One region of the Clostridium tanneri genome, then DNA from elsewhere that is predicted to be linked to it. Evidence: predicted binding sites of a transcription regulator. Region 1 holds the regulator's gene; each other region holds the start of a gene.
What was found. The regulator Rex, encoded in region 1, represses fermentation and respiration genes when NADH is low (regulators of the CRP and FNR family bind a similar motif). The targets are predictions, from matches to a motif close to ATTGTTAANNNNTTAACAAT.

Region 1 (5,717 bases):
TGGTGCTGTAAGGGTGGTGTCTGTAGTAAAGATAGATTATAAACCAGAGGGAGTTACTATGGAAGAAAAAGTAGGTAAGTATAGAGGATAATAGTAGAATATATTTATAAAATATAAAATATTCAATGATCCTTTAATTAAATATGTATAAAATCCGTTGAAAAATAGTAGTTAATGGGTTAAAATCAGATTAGATTGTTATGTGGTGGTGAAACCATGAAAAGAGTTCTTGTAGTAAATGATTGCAGATTTGAAAGTATGATAATGAAAGATTTTTTAAGCGATATTGGATATAATGTACAAGTCACCAATGAATATGATACATTTATTCAGATAAAAGTTTTTCAGCCAGATATAATAATAGTGAATTTAATAATGAAAGATAACAGAGGAGATAGGTTAATTAATAATATAAAGAACAACTATCCGGGTATTCTATGTTTACTTTCATCCTGTGATTCTATAAAACTTCAAGATTTTATCCAAAGTAAGGTAGATGAGGTTATTCATACACCAGTAACCAGATCTAAGTTATCAGAGATTTTGGATGAAGCCTTGGACAAGTTTTATAGTAGACATGATGAGTATAAGAATATAGAAAAAGATTTTAAAGGATTAACTAGAGAAAACTTAAAAGAGAATAAAAATGAAAAAACTGCTTTAGTATTGAACGAAGAAACAAACGTCAAATTACCTAATAAATTTTTATTCTGCCCTTACTGTGGTGGAAAGTTTACGGAAGAAGTTGCTAACTTTTTATTCTGCCCTTTCTGTGGACAAAAACTAAAATAAGAAAAATTTTTCATTATACTAAAAAACCTTGAAGTATGAATTGCTTCAAGGTTTTTTAACTTTTAACTAAATAAGAGTTTCCCACTGCTCATAAAGTTCATCTAACTTAGTTTGGGCGTCTGCTAATTGCTTATTTACATTCTCACTTTTTTCGGGACTCGAATAAACTTCTTCTAGACAAAGCTCATCTTGAAGTTTTGTTATTAACTCTTCTAAGTTTGAAATTTCTGTTTCTAAGTTTTTAACTTTAGATTTTTTTTCTTTCTCCGCTTTTTCTAGTTCTCTTTTCTTTCTCTTCTCATTTTGTATCTGAGTCTTAGTTTTGCCAGCAGCTTCCTCTTCCTCTTGATACCTAAGTGGGTTTTTTTTCTTCTCAACATAATAACTATAATTACCCAGATACTCTTTAACACCATCTATATCTAATTCATAGATTTTGTCGACAACTTTATTTAAAAAGTATCTATCATGAGATATTACGAGAACAGTACCATCATACCCTAAGATTGCATTCTCCAAGGCTTCACGGGAAACTATATCAAGATGGTTTGTAGGCTCATCCATTAATAAAAAGTTTGACTTTGAAAGAATGAGCTTTAAGAGATTAATTCTACATTTCTCTCCACCGCTTAAGGCTGAAATTTTTTTAAATACATCATCTCCTGTAAAGAGGAAAGAAGCAAGGGCATTTCTAATTTCAGTAGTAGTTAATTCTGGAAAGTCGTCCCAGACCTCATCAATTACTGTTTTTTCTGAAGTCAAGTTGGATTGTTCCTGATCATAATATCCTATAAAAACATTTTTACCAAGTACGCTTATCCCCGTATTAGGCTCTATGTCATCCATTATTATTTTAAATAAAGTTGTTTTACCTCTACCATTTTCACCTATAAGAGCTGTTTTTTCTCCTTTTTTAATATCTATATCTAGATTATTAAAAAGAACTTTATCTCCAAAGCTTTTACTAAGGTTTTCTACATGTAAAACATCGTTTCCGCTTTTTATCTGAGTTTCAAAGACTACATTTTTAATTTTCCTTTCCTTATCCGGTGCCTTTATCCTTTCAATTTTATCTAAGGCCTTTTGTCTGCTTTCAGCAGCTCTTACACTCTTTTCTCTGTTGAAGGAACGGTATCTCTCTATTATTTCTTCCTGTCTTTTCAGTTCAGATTGTTGAATATTGTAAGCCTTTAATTGGATTTCATAATTTTTTTCTTTTAAGTCCAAGTAGGTAGTGTAATTGCCATTGTAGCAGTTAACATGTCCGTTTATAAGTTCTAATGTTTTAGAAGTAATTGCATCTAAGAAATATCTATCGTGAGATATAATCAAGATTGTACCTTTGTATGCTTTTAAGTATTCTTCTAACCATTCTATAGCATCTAAATCCAAGTGATTTGTAGGCTCATCTAATAGAAGAATATCTGGCTTGGTTAAAAGCAGCTTACATAGAGCTATTCTAGTTTTCTGACCTCCGCTCAGAATACTTATGGCCTTATTGTAATCATCTTCAGAAAAACCTAATCCTTTTAAGACTTTGCCTATTTCAGCTTTATAAGTATACCCTCCTCTATTTGTGTATAGTTCAGAGCAAGTAGTATAATCTTTAATTAATTTGTTGTGATAATCTTCTTTTTCAGGATCATAGGGTTCGTTCATTAAATTTTCTAGTTTTTTTAATTTGTTTTCTAAGTTCAATAGATCTTGAAATACAAGTAGTAGTTCATCATATATTGTGCTTGAAGAATCAAGAGATAAATGCTGTGCTAGGTAGCCTACGGTTTTATTTTTATCTATAAATAAATCTCCAGTATCTTGTTCCATTTGATTGGTAATGATTTTAAAAAGAGTAGATTTACCAGCGCCATTTGGACCTATTAAGCCTACTTTTTCCCCTTCATTTATATTAAAGGTCAAGTTTTCCAAGATAACATCTATTCCATAACTTTTTTTTATATCTTTACAACCTAAAATTATCATAAGTTTCACCTTCCTTAATCATTAATATTTTACTATGTAAGAGAAATTTTTTGTAGTGGAATTTAAGAATTTATCTTGGAATAATTTAGTACAAGCTCAGTTTATATGATATTAATTTCACTTTACAAGCAAAACAAAAAGTTACAATCAAGGCTAAAAAATGTAAAAAAATAAGTGAAAGAACATAAAAAATTTTGCTAATAGCGCAAAGAAAAAGAAAGTAATAAAAAATATATTATTGACATATTATATATTTAAATAATACTATAAAAAGTAGGACAAAATTATTATAAAATGATAAAATATAGACAAAGTGATTAGTTTAAAATATAGCTTTTTAAAATATAGCTTTTTAAAATATATATAAGAGGTGCGGTATGGAGAAGAAAAAGAATATTTCAATGGCAGTTATAAAGAGATTACCTAAGTACCACAGATATTTAGGAGAATTAATGAACAATGATGTAGATAGAATATCTTCAAAGGAATTAAGTGAAAAAATAGGCTTTACAGCTTCCCAGATAAGACAAGATTTAAACTGTTTCGGTGACTTTGGACAGCAAGGTTATGGCTATAATGTAAGAGAGTTACATGGACAAATAAGCAATATACTTGGGCTGACAAAGGTATATAAAACAGCAATAATAGGTGCAGGAAATATAGGTCAGGCTATTGCAAATTATACTAGATTTGAAAAACTTGGATTCAGTCTTGAGGCTATTTTCGATGTAAATCCAAAGGTTATCGGACTTAGAATAAGGGATGTAGAAATAAAAGATATAGATTTTCTATCAGACTTTTTAAAGGAAAACCCAATAGATATAGGAATTATATGTGTTCCAAGTAATAATGCACAAAAGGTTTGTGATACTTTAGTGAAAAATGGTGTTAAAGGAATTTGGAATTTTGCATATGTTGACCTTGTGGTACCAGAGGATGTAAAGGTTGAAAATGTTCATCTAAGTGATAGTTTACTTACTTTAAGTTGCTTGTTAACTGATATAGAGTAACATATGAAAATAATTGAAGTTATGCTTCAGTTATTTTTTTGTTTAAATTTGTTGTAATATGAGTATGCTTTGTCATATAGGACTAGTATATGTGACGGAATTATATTTTATTATTAAAATATAATTCTATAAACTTGTATACTATTAAAAATTTATAGAAAATGATGATTAGTTGTGCAATTTTTGTTTTAATGTGTTATAATAGTAACAGGGTTTAGGAGTAATTAAAATTAAAACTTTCATTTCGGGGAGGAACCAAAATGTATAAAATTTTGAGCAAAAGAGAGCTTGCGCCGAATATATTCTTAATGGATATTGAGGCTAAAAGAGTTGCAAAGTCTTGTTTACCAGGACAATTTGTTATAGTAAAAACTGATGAAAAAGGTGAGAGAGTACCTCTTACAATCTGTGACTATGATGCTGAGAAAGGCTCAGTTACTATAGTGTATCAAACTCTTGGTGGATCAACACAAAAAATGGCTAAATATGAAGTAGGCGAAAGCTTTACAGATTTTGTAGGACCACTTGGACAACCTTCAGAGTTTGTACATGAAAATATAGAAGACTTAAAGAAACAAAAAATGATATTTATAGCAGGTGGAGTTGGTGCAGCACCAGTATATCCACAGGTTAAGTGGCTTCATGAAAACGGTGTAGATGTAGATGTAATCGTTGGAGCTAAGTCAAAGGAATACGTACTACTTGAAGAAGAAATGAAAGCTGTATGTGGTAACTTATACGTAGCAACAGATGACGGAAGTTATGGATATAAAGGATTAGTTACAAACTTATTAAAAGAGCTTATAGATAATGAAGGAAAGAAATATGACCATGTAATTGCTATAGGACCTATGATAATGATGAAATTCGTAGCTAAGCTTACAAAGGAATATGGAATACATACAGTTGTAAGCTTAAATCCTATAATGGTAGATGGAACAGGAATGTGCGGAGCTTGCAGAGTTTCTGTAGGTGGAGAAGTTAAGTTTGCTTGTGTAGATGGACCAGAATTTGATGGACATCTAGTAGATTTCGATGAGTCAATGAGAAGACAAGCTATGTACAAAACAGAAGAAGGCAAAAAACTTCTTAGACAAGAAGAAGGAGATACTCACCATAGAAAAGGCTGTGGCTGCGGAGGTGACAAGTAATGGATAGAATGAAGAGAACGCCAATACAAGAACAGGATGCAAAGGTAAGAGCAACTAACTTTGAAGAAGTTTGTTTAGGATATACAAAAGAAGAAGCTATCCAAGAAGCTGCTAGATGTTTAAATTGTAAAAATCCTAAATGTGTAGGGGATTGCCCTGTATCTATACATATACCAGAATTTATACAGCAGGTTAAAGAAGGAAACTTTGAAGAGGCTGCTAAGGTTATAGCTAAATCAAGTGCACTTCCAGCAGTATGTGGAAGAGTATGTCCGCAAGAAAGCCAATGCGAAGGTGTATGTGTACTTGGAATAAAAGGTGAGGCAGTAGCTATAGGTAAGCTTGAAAGATTTGTAGCTGACTGGTCAAGAGAGAATAATGTGGATTTATCAGAAAGAAAGCCAAGCAATGGAAAGAAAGTTGCTGTTATAGGAAGTGGTCCTGCAGGATTAACTTGTGCAGGAGACTTAGCTAAGCTTGGTTATGATGTAACTATATTTGAAGCATTACACGAAGCAGGCGGAGTTTTAGTTTATGGAATACCAGAATTCAGACTTCCAAAGGATACAGTAGTTAAGCATGAAGTTGAAAACGTTAAAAAGCTTGGCGTTAAAATAGAGACAAACGTAATCGTAGGAAGAACTGTTACAATAGATCAGTTAATGGAAGAAGAAAATTTTGATGCTATATTTATAGGATCAGGAGCTGGACTTCCTAAGTTTATGGGAATACCAGGAGAAAACCTAAATGGAGTATTCTCTGCTAACGAGTTCTTAACAAGAAA
Region 2 (5,717 bases), on a different contig from region 1:
GGCATTTGGAGAAGCACTTGCTGTTCAGATGGTTATAGGAAATACCATAAAGTTCCCTGAAAATCTGTTAAGTCCTACATCTACCTTAACTAGCATCTTAACAATGGATATGGGAAATACAGTATCAGGAACAGCATGGAATGATGCTTTATGGTCATTGGCTCTACTACTATTGGTTATTTCCTTTGTATTTATTTTTATATTAAGAGTCATTGGAAAAAGAGGTGAAATGAAATAATGAGTGAAAAATTAAAAGATAAAATATGGACCGGTGTTTTGTATGCTATATCTGCTTTTGTGGTAATCCTTTTGATAGCCTTAATAGGATATATACTAGTTACAGGAGGAGATTTTTTCAAGCCATCATTTCTCTTTGGTAATCCAAAAGCTGGGGAAGCTGGAGGAGGTATTGGGCCTCAATTATTTAACTCTTTTTACATGCTAATTGTTTCTCTTATAATTTCAGTTCCTTTTGGTGTAGGTGCGGGAATATACTTAGCTGAATATGCTAAAGAAGGAAAAATGTTAAATATTATAAGATTAAGCATAGAAACAATGGCATCTTTACCATCTATAGTAGTAGGATTATTTGGACTTCTTGTTTTTGTAAATATGACTAAGTGGGGATTTACATTGTTATCTGGTGCATTGGCTATATCGGTACTAAATTTACCAGCACTTACTCGTGTGAGTGAGAATGCCATAAGGGCAGCAGCTAAGCCAGTAAAAGAAGCAAGCCTAGGACTTGGTGCTACACAATGGCAAACAATAAGAAAAGTAATACTTCCTTCTGCAATACCTCAAATCCTAACTGGAATAATACTAGCAGCAGGAAGAATATTTGGCGAAGCAGCAGCCCTTCTATATACAGCAGGGATGAGCGCTCCTATACTACGTTTCAATAATTTTAGTTTAATAGAAAAGGCATCGCCTTTTAGTTTAATGAGACCAGCTGAAACATTATCCGTATATATATGGAAACTTAATGCAGAAAGAATGGTACCAGATGCTTCCTTAATTGCAAGTAGGGCTTCAGCAGTACTTATTGTTATGGTTTTAATATTTAACATTTCAGCTAGAATACTAGGTAAAAAAATATATGAATCTTATGCAGGTAAGAAGTAAGGAGGACATTAAATGGGTATAATACAAACTAAGAATGTTGATTTGTATTACGGAACTACGCAAGCTTTAAAAAAGATAAATTTAGACATACAGAAAAATGCGGTTACAGCATTGATAGGGCCTTCAGGTTGTGGTAAATCTACTTTTTTAAGGACCTTAAATAGAATGAATGATTTAATCGAAGGTGTGAAAATTGAAGGGGAAGTTCTTTTTGAGGGGAAAAATATATATCAAGATTATGATGAGATTGAGCTTAGAAAAAGAGTAGGAATGGTATTTCAAAAGCCCAATCCCTTCCCGATGTCAATATATGATAATGTAGCTTATGGACCTAAAATCCATGGTATAAAGGATAAAAATAAGTTAGATGAGTTAGTAGAAAATAGCCTAAAAGGTGCTGCCCTTTGGGATGAGGTAAAGGATAGATTAAATAAAAATGCATTAGGTATGTCCGGCGGTCAGCAGCAAAGGTTGTGTATTGCAAGAACTCTTGCGGTAGAGCCAGAAGTATTACTTATGGATGAGCCAACTTCAGCACTAGATCCTATATCTACCTTAAAGGTAGAAGAACTTATGGATGAGCTTAAGAAAAAATATACTATAGTAATAGTAACTCACAATATGCAGCAGGCAGGAAGAATATCAGACTATACAGCTTTCTTTTTAAGTGGAGAAGTAGTGGAGTTTGATAAGACTGAAAGTATTTTCTATAAGCCAAAGGATAAAAGAACAGAAGATTATATAACAGGAAGATTTGGATAAAAATTCTTTGTTCGGGTTAGACTACTTATAGGACTCCTGCTTTCAATGGCAGGAGTCCTATAAGGTAAAGGTTGAATTAATTAGTACCATCTAAGCAATAATCATAAAAAAATTGGTAAATAGTATAATATTATTAAAGTAGATACTATACTTATATGTGATTAGTTATAACTATCTTTCAAAGTAATTAGAAATATGTAATAATGAAGAGAAGAATAATTAAAAAGAGGTGAGTATAATGACAAGAATAGGATTTGACTCCGCTTTAGAGGAACTTCACAACGATTTATTAAGAATGGGCAGTATAGTTGAAAAACAAATTCACCAGTGTATAGAAGCTTTAGTTAAACAGGATGAGGCTTTAGCAGAACAAATAATAAAAAATGATGATTTAGTCGATAAACTTCAAAGAGAAATCGAAGATAAGTGCATTAAACTAATAGCTAAAGAACAACCTCTTGCTATAGACTTGAGAACTATAGTTACTACTTCAAAACTAGTTACTGATTTAGAGAGAATGGCAGATTATGCAGTAGATATAGCCAAAATAACAATAAGGATGAAAAATGAAAAGTATGTTAAGGAATTAATTGATATTCCTAAGATGGCTGAAATAGTTAAGGTTATGATTAGAAAAGCATTAGACGCTCATGTTGCAGGAGATGTAGAAGCAGCTTACGAGGCATGCAAAATGGATGATGAGATAGACCATTTATATAGAAACATCTTTACAGAGATGCTGACATTAATGTCAAAAGGTCAGGAAAATGTCGGTCAAATTACTCAACTACTATTTGTTTCTAAATATCTTGAAAGAGTAGGAGACCATGTAACAAATATCTGTGAATGGACTATATATCTAGTAACCGGTGAACAAATAGACTTAAATGAATAGGGAAAGTTAATTATATAATAAGCTTAGTAGAGGAAATCGGTATTGAATAAATATCGATTTTTTCTTTGTATAGAATTATATTATGCAAGAGTTTTTAATATAGTAAGATTAAAAAACTTTTAAGTTATACTTAAGTTTATAAAAATATGTTTTGATTTTATTGCTAAAATATTAATATTTTCAGGCGAAAAAAGACAAAAAAGTGTACTTCTAAGAAAATGAGTGACAAAAAAGTCTAATAAAAATTTGTCTTGAAAAGGTTTTCAAGGGGCGAGTTTTGTTAATTTAATGTTTTATTTTTAAAAAATTTATGTTATACTTTATGAGGTCGAAAAAGAATACTTTCAAATTATCAGGAGGGATAAAATGTTTAGTTTGACTCCAAAAGAAGACAAGTTTTTTGAACTTTTTATTGAAACTGCAAATATTGCTTATAAGGCTTCCAATTTATTAGTGGAGTTTTTGAAGGATCTAGATAATGCAGAGGAAAATTTGAAGAAGATTAAAGAGGTGGAGCACGAAGGAGATAAAAAGCAGCATGAGATACTTGAACAGTTAAATAAAACTTTTATAACACCATTTGACAGAGAAGATATCTATGCTATAGCAAAAGACACCGACGATATTATTGATTACATAGAGTCTACAGCAAGCAGATTTGTAATGCTTAATGTAAATCGCTGCACAGAAGAAGCAGAGATGTTAAGTAGACTAATTGTTAAGTCTTGTGAGGAAATAATAGTTCTTATGCAAGAATTAAAAAATATGAAAACAAGTAAGGAATTATCTAAGAAGATAATAGAGATTAATAGAATAGAAGAAGAAGGAGACAAGGTCTCAAGAACTGCTATAAAGGACATCTTCAGAGGAAATATGGATGTGTTGGATATTATAAAATGGAGAGAGATATATCAATATCTTGAAGATACATTAGATGCTTGTGAAGATTTAGCAAATGTCATTGAAGGAGTAGTAATGAAAAATGCTTAGTAGTACTATTATTTTAACAGTTACTATAGTTGTCATTGCTTTAGTCTTTGACCTGATAAACGGCTTTCATGACAGTGCCAATGCAATAGCTTGTTCTGTATCTACAAGAGTTCTAACATTAAAGCAGGCGGTAATTATGTCCGCTGTGTTAAACTTTGCAGGAGCCTTTATGAACGTGAAAGTTGCAAAGACTATTGGAAGTGGCATAGTGGATCCTAATAGTATTACCCAGCAGGTAATAATAGCTGCTTTAGTTGGAGCGATTATATGGAATTTGATAACTTGGTATTTTGGAATTCCAAGTAGTTCTTCTCACGCACTAATTGGAGGCTTAGTAGGATCAGCTATAATGTTTAAAAAGTCTTTTATTATAGTGAATTGGGCTAGTCTTTTTTCTAAGGTAATATTATGGTTAATATTATCACCAGTAATAGGTTTCTTCATAGGATTTGTATTTATGAATATAATAAATATGTTTCTAAGAAAGACAAGACCTGCAACAGTAACAAAGGTGTTTTCAAAGCTTCAAATAGGCTCAGCAGCACTTATAGCCTTAAATCATGGGGGCAACGATGCACAAAAATCAATGGGTATCATTACTATGGCTTTAGTTAGTGCTGGTTTCTTGCCAGTATTTGCAGTACCAGATTGGGTAAAGATATCTTGTGCACTAGCAATGGCATTAGGTACAAGCATGGGTGGTAAAAAGATTATAAAAACTATGGGATCTAGAATGTCAAAGATAGCTCCAGTCAATGGGTTTACAGCAGAGATGGGAGCATCCTCAGTAATCTTTACCGCGACAATGCTTAATGCTCCAGTAAGTACAACTCATATAATAACAGGTTCAATAATGGGGGTTGGAGCATCAAAAAGACTTTCAGCAGTAAGATGGGCTGTTGCTAAGGAAATTCTTACAGCTTGGGTGATAACTATTCCAGCCTGTGCTTTAATTTCAGCGTTAACCTTAATGTTGATAAATTTAATATAATTTGTACATAGCACCCTTCTGTTACAGAAGGGTTTTGTTTTTACATTGACTAAATAATAGGATTAGGGTAATATTACTAGATGTATAGCTGTAAAAAGGGGTTGAATATATGAAGAATCAAATTGCGGTAGTAAAACCAGGAAGTATTGCAGAAGAAATGGAAATAGAGGTAGGAGACCTTTTATTAAGTATAAATGGAGAACCGGTTAAAGACATAATAGACTATAAGTTTTTAATATCCGATGAATTTGTTAACATTGAAATAGAGAAAAAGAATGGTGAGGTTTGGGAGTTAGAAATAGAGAAGGATTATGATGAAGATTTAGGAGTACAGTTTAAGGAAGCCATATTAGACAGACCTAGAAGCTGCCATAATAAGTGTATATTTTGTTTTATAGATCAGTTACCAGCAGGAATGAGGGAAACTCTTTATTTTAAAGATGACGACTCTAGATTAGCCTTTCTACAAGGAAACTTTGTTACATTAACAAATATGAGCGAAGAAGATATTGAGAGAATAATTAAGTATAAAATCAGCCCAATAAATGTATCTGTTCATACTACGAACCCTGAGCTTAGAATGAGGATGACAAACAATAGGTTTGCTGGCAATGTTTATGAAAGAATAAAAAGAATGGCAGAGGCTGGCATAAAGATAAATTGTCAGGTAGTTTTGTGTCCAGGTATAAATGATGGCGATGAAATCGAAAAAACAATTGAGGATTTATATAAGCTGTATCCTCAGGTAGAGAACTTAGCAGTAGTGCCAGTAGGAGTTACTAAGTTTAGAGAAGGATTATTTAAACTGGACTTATACAATAAGAAAACAGCATCAGAACAACTTGACAGAATTTCTAGACTACAGGATAAATACATAAAAGACATAGGAAAACCTTTTGTAAGATTATCTGACGAATTTTATGTAGTAGCAGATAGACAAATTCCAGATGCCGA
Region 3 (5,717 bases), on a different contig from region 1:
TTTTGCTCGAATGTTTCTGTTCTTGCAACTAAAGACTCATCAACTTTCTTTAAAGCTTCTCTTATTTCTTGAGTTATCATATCTGTTGCAGTATGAGCAGCAAGTGGACCTGGTCTTTCCATGTTTGTTCCAGCTGCGATTATTACCTCAGTTTTTATGAATATTTCTCCTTTATCTGGAGCTCCTGGTCTTCCAAACTGAATATTCTCTTCTAATATACCTTCTGATGAACCGAACTCACCTATTTGAACTCCATCTTCATCAGTACCAGTTACCATAACTATTACACCATCAAGTACTCTAGTTGCACCACTACCAAGTTTTGAATCTGCTTCTTTTGTTGCTATTGGTTGAACGTCCATTATTGTTTCACTGTAAGTGTTGTACTTATCTGGAGTTATTATATCAACCTTTATTGATTTAACTAAATGGCTAGCTTTTACAGCATCGTCACAAACATTTTCTCTTATATAAAGAGTTGTTCCTTCTATCTTTGTTTCTGGTCCAAATTGTACATTTTCAATTTTGAAGTATTTTCTTGTAAGTGTTCTTACAACTTTTTCTTCAACTTTTGCTACTACAGCAGCTGGCGCCTCTACTATTGCTTCAACAGCCTTAGCAGCTTGTTGAGCTTTTACTGCTAATGGAGCTTGTGGTACAACTGGTGCAGCTACAGCTCCTGCTATATTTAGAGGTACTTCAATATCGATACCTTTTCCTTCAGCTATCTTAATTTTAAGAACGCTGCCGGATACACTTGTTATTGCTTTTGGTGTTTCTGCCATGATTACTTCCTCCTCATATCCTTCTAACATATCAGGTGTTACAGGAGTTAATGCTGGTGCATCTACTCTTAATGCTCTTCCAATAACTTCTTCTCTTGTTAAAACTACTTCATGTAAATCTATTAATAAAGAGTCTTCAAGTTTTTCGAAGTTCATTGGATTTTCTAGGTCCTCAGCACTTATAGTTTCTCCTGATTTTTTATTATATTTTAAAACTGCTTTATGATTTTCTTGAGTCAGTTCAGCTTGTAAAGCTTCTTCCTCTTCTTTATCTTTAGCAGATGGACCTTTAACGCCTTCTAATAAATCTCCAGTTAAAGGTGTAAGTGAGTCTATTGTCTTAATTAGTTTTGCACCTAAAACCTCACCTATTTTTAAAGCATCTGATGGTATAGTTAATAGTCCTGAATCCTCCATATCTGGGAATATAGCTGGATCCTCTAAGTTATCTGCAGAAATTATTGTTCCTGCTTCTGTTCTACAACACACAACAGCAAATTCATTTTTAAGCTGTTCTGCATGTTCAGCACTCATTGACATGTTAAGTAACCTCCTTTTATTCCTGATGTAATCTTCTAGTTAATGGATTATCAACTGTTCTAAACACATGATCTGTATGATGATATACAGGTAAACCAGCCTTTGGAGCACAATTCATAACTGTATTTGAACAATCGCTACAATTAGCTATCATTATTCTTTCTGCTCCTTCTTTCTTTAACTGCAGAACTGCAGCTGTTTGGCCCGGTCACTCTCCTGGTGTTTTACATTTCATTGCGCCTTTTACATCTACTATATTTTTACACTTAACTACAGAAACTACTTCTGATCCCATCTTGTTTACTACATCTCTTAATCTATGCTCATCAGCGGCACAAGCACAAACAAGAAGGCCCATTTTTCCTTTAAACTCTGGAAGTGGTATAGTAACTATTCCTCCACCAGATGCTTTAGTAACTGTAGCTGTATCTAGCTCTTGTGATTTTCCTGTATATGGTCCACCTACTACAAGTTCACCATATTCTCCATCTATTCCACCAGACTTTTCTATAAGACTCTTTATAGTAGTTCCCACTGGAACTTGGAAGAATACATGTGCCTCTTTTCCACTATTTAGCTTTCCTGCTACTGTGAAATCCTTATCTATTACTGGCTTTCCATCTTCTACTGCTCTTGTTATGTTAGCAAGAGTTTCTGTATTTAACACTACACACTTTGCTTCTACAGGTAATTGTGTAGGCTCAAGCCACTCTCCGAAAATGCTTTTTATTAAAGCTCTTTCTTCACCCATTGGATATAGGTTTTCTACTTCATGAACTTCAATATCAGTTCTACCTTTTAATGCAGCTTTAACTGACTCTACAGCTTTTTTGTTTTTTGCTTTTATTCCCATGTAAGCTTTTGGGGCACCTGTTGACTTCATTGCATATTCTATTCCCCTAATCACTATACCAGGATTTTCTTCTAGTAATTTTGCATTATGTCTAAGTACAGGTTCACATTCAACACAATTTGCAATTATGTATCCATCTGAAATCTGTGTTTTTAATTTAATATGAGTTGGAAATCCAGCACCACCAGCACCAACTATTCCAGCTTCATAAGCAATATCAGCTATACTGTCACATTCCTTAATCTTCACATACTCATCAGATTGATTCTTATCTGCTTCTATGAAGATTTCGCCTTCTGTGATTTTGTAAACCTTTCCTGATACACTAGTATGGATTTTTGCTCCTAAACCATTTGGTTCTGCTATGCATTGTCCTCTTTTTACTTCTTCGCCTTCTTTAACAACAGGAACATCTGGTGCTCCTACGTGCATTTTAAGAGGAAACTTATATAAATTTTCCATACCATCCCTCCTATTCTTATTTACATAAATTATATTAGCAACTTCCATGCCAATAAGTATAGTATTTAAAAAAACTTTATAAAATATGCAAATACAAGGCTTGTCGAGTATAGTTTTTTTATATAGACCTGAAAGTATTCATATTTTTTGTAATATTTTTTGACATATAACGTCTAATAACTGACACATTGTCGTTTTTTTAATTACACACAACGACTTTATAGTGTATTACAGTACGGCTTGAGTCAAAAATTTGACACTATTGATTATATATTTTAAATTTAATTAAAATATATAATTTTTCAATAAAAAAAACAGTCAATAATAGAGAAAAATTCTCTATTATTGACTGTTTATGTTACAAATTACATTTGTGCTTCTACTTCTTTTGGTTTACTAGCTGATTTAAACATCATTCCTGAAGTATATATAATAACTACTATTACTAACCAAGTTAAAACTTTTAGAGGAAGCTCTTTTACAATATATGCCGCTATAAGAACCCCTACAACTCCAAATAATGTTATAGCAAGGGATGCCTTTCTGTCATAAGCACCTTCTTTAACAAACTTAGCTGATGCTACAGGCATTAGAAATGCACAAGATCCCATCATTATAGGGAATGCTACCTTAGGACTCATACCTAGTGCAAATACAAGTGCCATACATGGAGCATATAGTCCTATACCAAGTGTCATAAGCGCTCCTAGAATGAAGTTTCCTATTACTGCAATTATAAGTTTTCCACCTGTAAGTCCTATAGCTTCTCCTCCTATAGGCATTAGCTTTAACTGACTAGCAAGCATTGTTAATGCTACTATTAGTAAAGCTACTCCCATTCCAACTTGTACCTTCTTTTCATCAAGCTTTGAAACAATACCTGCACCTATAAATGCTCCTAATGTAGCAGCTGCTAACATTGCAAATAGAGTTACAGTTTCAACTTTTATTACTGTTATAAATATTAACGCCTCAACAACTACCGGGATTGTACAAGCTACATTCAAGGTTCCTGGTATAGTTCTGTCTTTTGTTAGCTTAAAAAACTTAAGTAAAGCTGTTGTAGGTGCAAAGCTACCTATACCAAGGGTATCCAAGAAATTTGTTACAAATCCAACTGCACCTAATGCAAAGAAACTTGTTTTTTCAATATTTCCCTGTTTTGATGCTTTAGCATAATCAGAAAAGAATATTATTGCAAAATACACTGTCATTACCACGAGCAATCCTAATACAATTTTAATTACCATAAGCTCCCTCCATCCAATAAGTAGTTTATACTACTATTTTATTCTATTTTAATATAAAGCATTACAAAGTTTCAATAATTTTCTGAAAATTATTTTTTATTTTAATACAAAACCATATTTAACTGGGTCTTCAGGGTCTATAAAGAATTGATTATGTCCTGTTATATATGCTGCTCCTGTTATTTCAGGAATTACTGCATCAAAATCTCCGACTTTAGTTTCTCCAATTACTCTTCCTTTGAATTTTGTTTGTATTATGCTTTCATATACAAATTCTTCGTTCATCTTTAATTCGCCTTTTGCATATAAAGTAGCCAATTTTGCACTTGTTCCTGTTCCACATGGTGATCTGTCTAATTGTCCTTGACCAAATACAACTGCGTTTTGCATTGTTGCATCTTCGCTCTTAGCTGGTCCATAAATCTCACATAAGTCTACTGTCTTTATATGTGGAAGTGTTGGATGTTGTATTTCAACTTGCTCATTTACAGCCTTTATAACGTCCATTCCTATTTCTATTATCTTTTGAGCATTTGCTGGTGATATATCTATTCCTAGCTTTTCTGCCTTAACTATTGCGAAGAAGCTTCCTCCAAAGGATATATCCATTGTTACTTTTCCTACGTTAGGCACATCTACTTCTACATCTCTCTTATATAAGAAGGCTGGTACGTTTACTATAGTAACTTCCTTTGCCTTTCCATCTTCAACCTTTACACTAGCTTTTACAAGTCCTGCTGGTGCTTCTAATGTGAAGTTTGTTACAGGCTCTGTTACTGGTACCATTCCTGTTTCCACTGCTACAGTCGACGCTCCTATTGAACCATGACCACACATATTTAAGTATCCGCCGCCGTCCATGAATATTATTCCTAGGTCAGCTTCATCTGTAGTTGGTTGAGTTATTATTGAACCGAACATATCATTATGTCCTCTTGGTTCAAGCATTATAGCTGTTCTTACCCAGTCTAAGTTTTCTTCCAAGTAAGCCTTCTTCTCAGGCATAGTTTTTCCTGGAATATTTGGAACTCCTCCCACTACTATTCTTGTTGGCTCTCCCATTGTATGTGAATCAATTGCAAATATTGTTTTTGAACTTTTCATTTTTAGTCCTCCCTTTTTCTCATTTTTAATTTTAAGAAAGCTAAAGCTTTTTTAGCATCTAGCTCAACAACATTGTTCTCTCCTACAACTTCGGTTTCAATTCCCTCTATCGACTTATTAAAGTCAACTACAGTGTCCATATATTGGTTAGTAACTACAAATTGTGCTTGTGTCCCAACAAAGCTCATTCCTACTACTGGAATTCCCCTTTTTCCTATTTCCTCTAGGGCAGTAGCAAAGTCTATATTACTGTTTCCCCAACCATCAATAGATACTATTGCTCCATCTGCTCTCATAGCTTCTATCCAAGCTGCAGCTCTTTGGGCTGAAAACACTTTGTCTTCATTTTCTTGAGGAGTTCCTGATACTATAATTCCTAGAAGATCTACATCTCCATCATTAGATACTACATTAAGAAGAGGGTCTCTAAAATGATGCAGGGTAGTTTCCTTTGTAGACGGTCCAATTCCCATATTAATCCCCCCCTAATTCATAGCTCTTAATGCTCCATCTCTATATTCATTTGGGCTTACTATCATAGGTACATTTCCCATATCTATAATAGATCTACAGCCTGAGAATCCACCTGGTTCTCTTCCAAACAATCCTGTATCATACATAGCTCCTTGACCTGCAACCTGTTTTAAGATTACTACTTTTTTCTTTCCTGGTTTAACCTTATCGAAATATTCATACTTTTCGTCGCATAGTCTTCCATTTACT

Region 2: the regulator Rex is predicted to act here: its motif matches at 2,942-2,961, upstream of P8V03_RS08005 (DUF47 domain-containing protein).
Region 3: the regulator Rex is predicted to act here: its motif matches at 2,882-2,901, upstream of prdC (proline reductase-associated electron transfer protein PrdC).

What each region holds. Positions count from the first base shown of each region.
Region 1 covers NZ_JARUJP010000002.1:95-5,811, reverse strand. Annotated here, with positions in the region: gene P8V03_RS02370 (thiamine-binding protein) at 1-91, shown strand, start outside; gene P8V03_RS02365 (response regulator) at 217-792, shown strand; gene abc-f (ribosomal protection-like ABC-F family protein) at 859-2,772, opposite strand; gene P8V03_RS02355 (redox-sensing transcriptional repressor Rex) at 3,150-3,782, shown strand; gene P8V03_RS02350 (sulfide/dihydroorotate dehydrogenase-like FAD/NAD-binding protein) at 4,043-4,933, shown strand; partial or broken gene P8V03_RS02345 (FAD-dependent oxidoreductase) at 4,933-5,717, shown strand, end outside.
Region 2 covers NZ_JARUJP010000007.1:111,614-117,330, reverse strand. Annotated here, with positions in the region: gene pstC (phosphate ABC transporter permease subunit PstC) at 1-238, shown strand, start outside; gene pstA (phosphate ABC transporter permease PstA) at 238-1,125, shown strand; gene pstB (phosphate ABC transporter ATP-binding protein PstB) at 1,138-1,887, shown strand; gene phoU (phosphate signaling complex protein PhoU) at 2,126-2,782, shown strand; gene P8V03_RS08005 (DUF47 domain-containing protein) at 3,149-3,772, shown strand; gene P8V03_RS08000 (inorganic phosphate transporter) at 3,765-4,763, shown strand; gene P8V03_RS07995 (DUF512 domain-containing protein) at 4,873-5,717, shown strand, end outside.
Region 3 covers NZ_JARUJP010000046.1:1,857-7,573, forward strand. Annotated here, with positions in the region: gene prdA (D-proline reductase (dithiol) proprotein PrdA) at 1-1,325, opposite strand, end outside; gene prdC (proline reductase-associated electron transfer protein PrdC) at 1,342-2,640, opposite strand; gene P8V03_RS18570 (sulfite exporter TauE/SafE family protein) at 3,006-3,890, opposite strand; gene P8V03_RS18575 (proline racemase) at 3,987-4,994, opposite strand; gene P8V03_RS18580 (glycine/sarcosine/betaine reductase component B subunit) at 4,997-5,467, opposite strand; partial or broken gene P8V03_RS18585 (proline reductase cluster protein PrdD) at 5,480-5,717, opposite strand, start outside.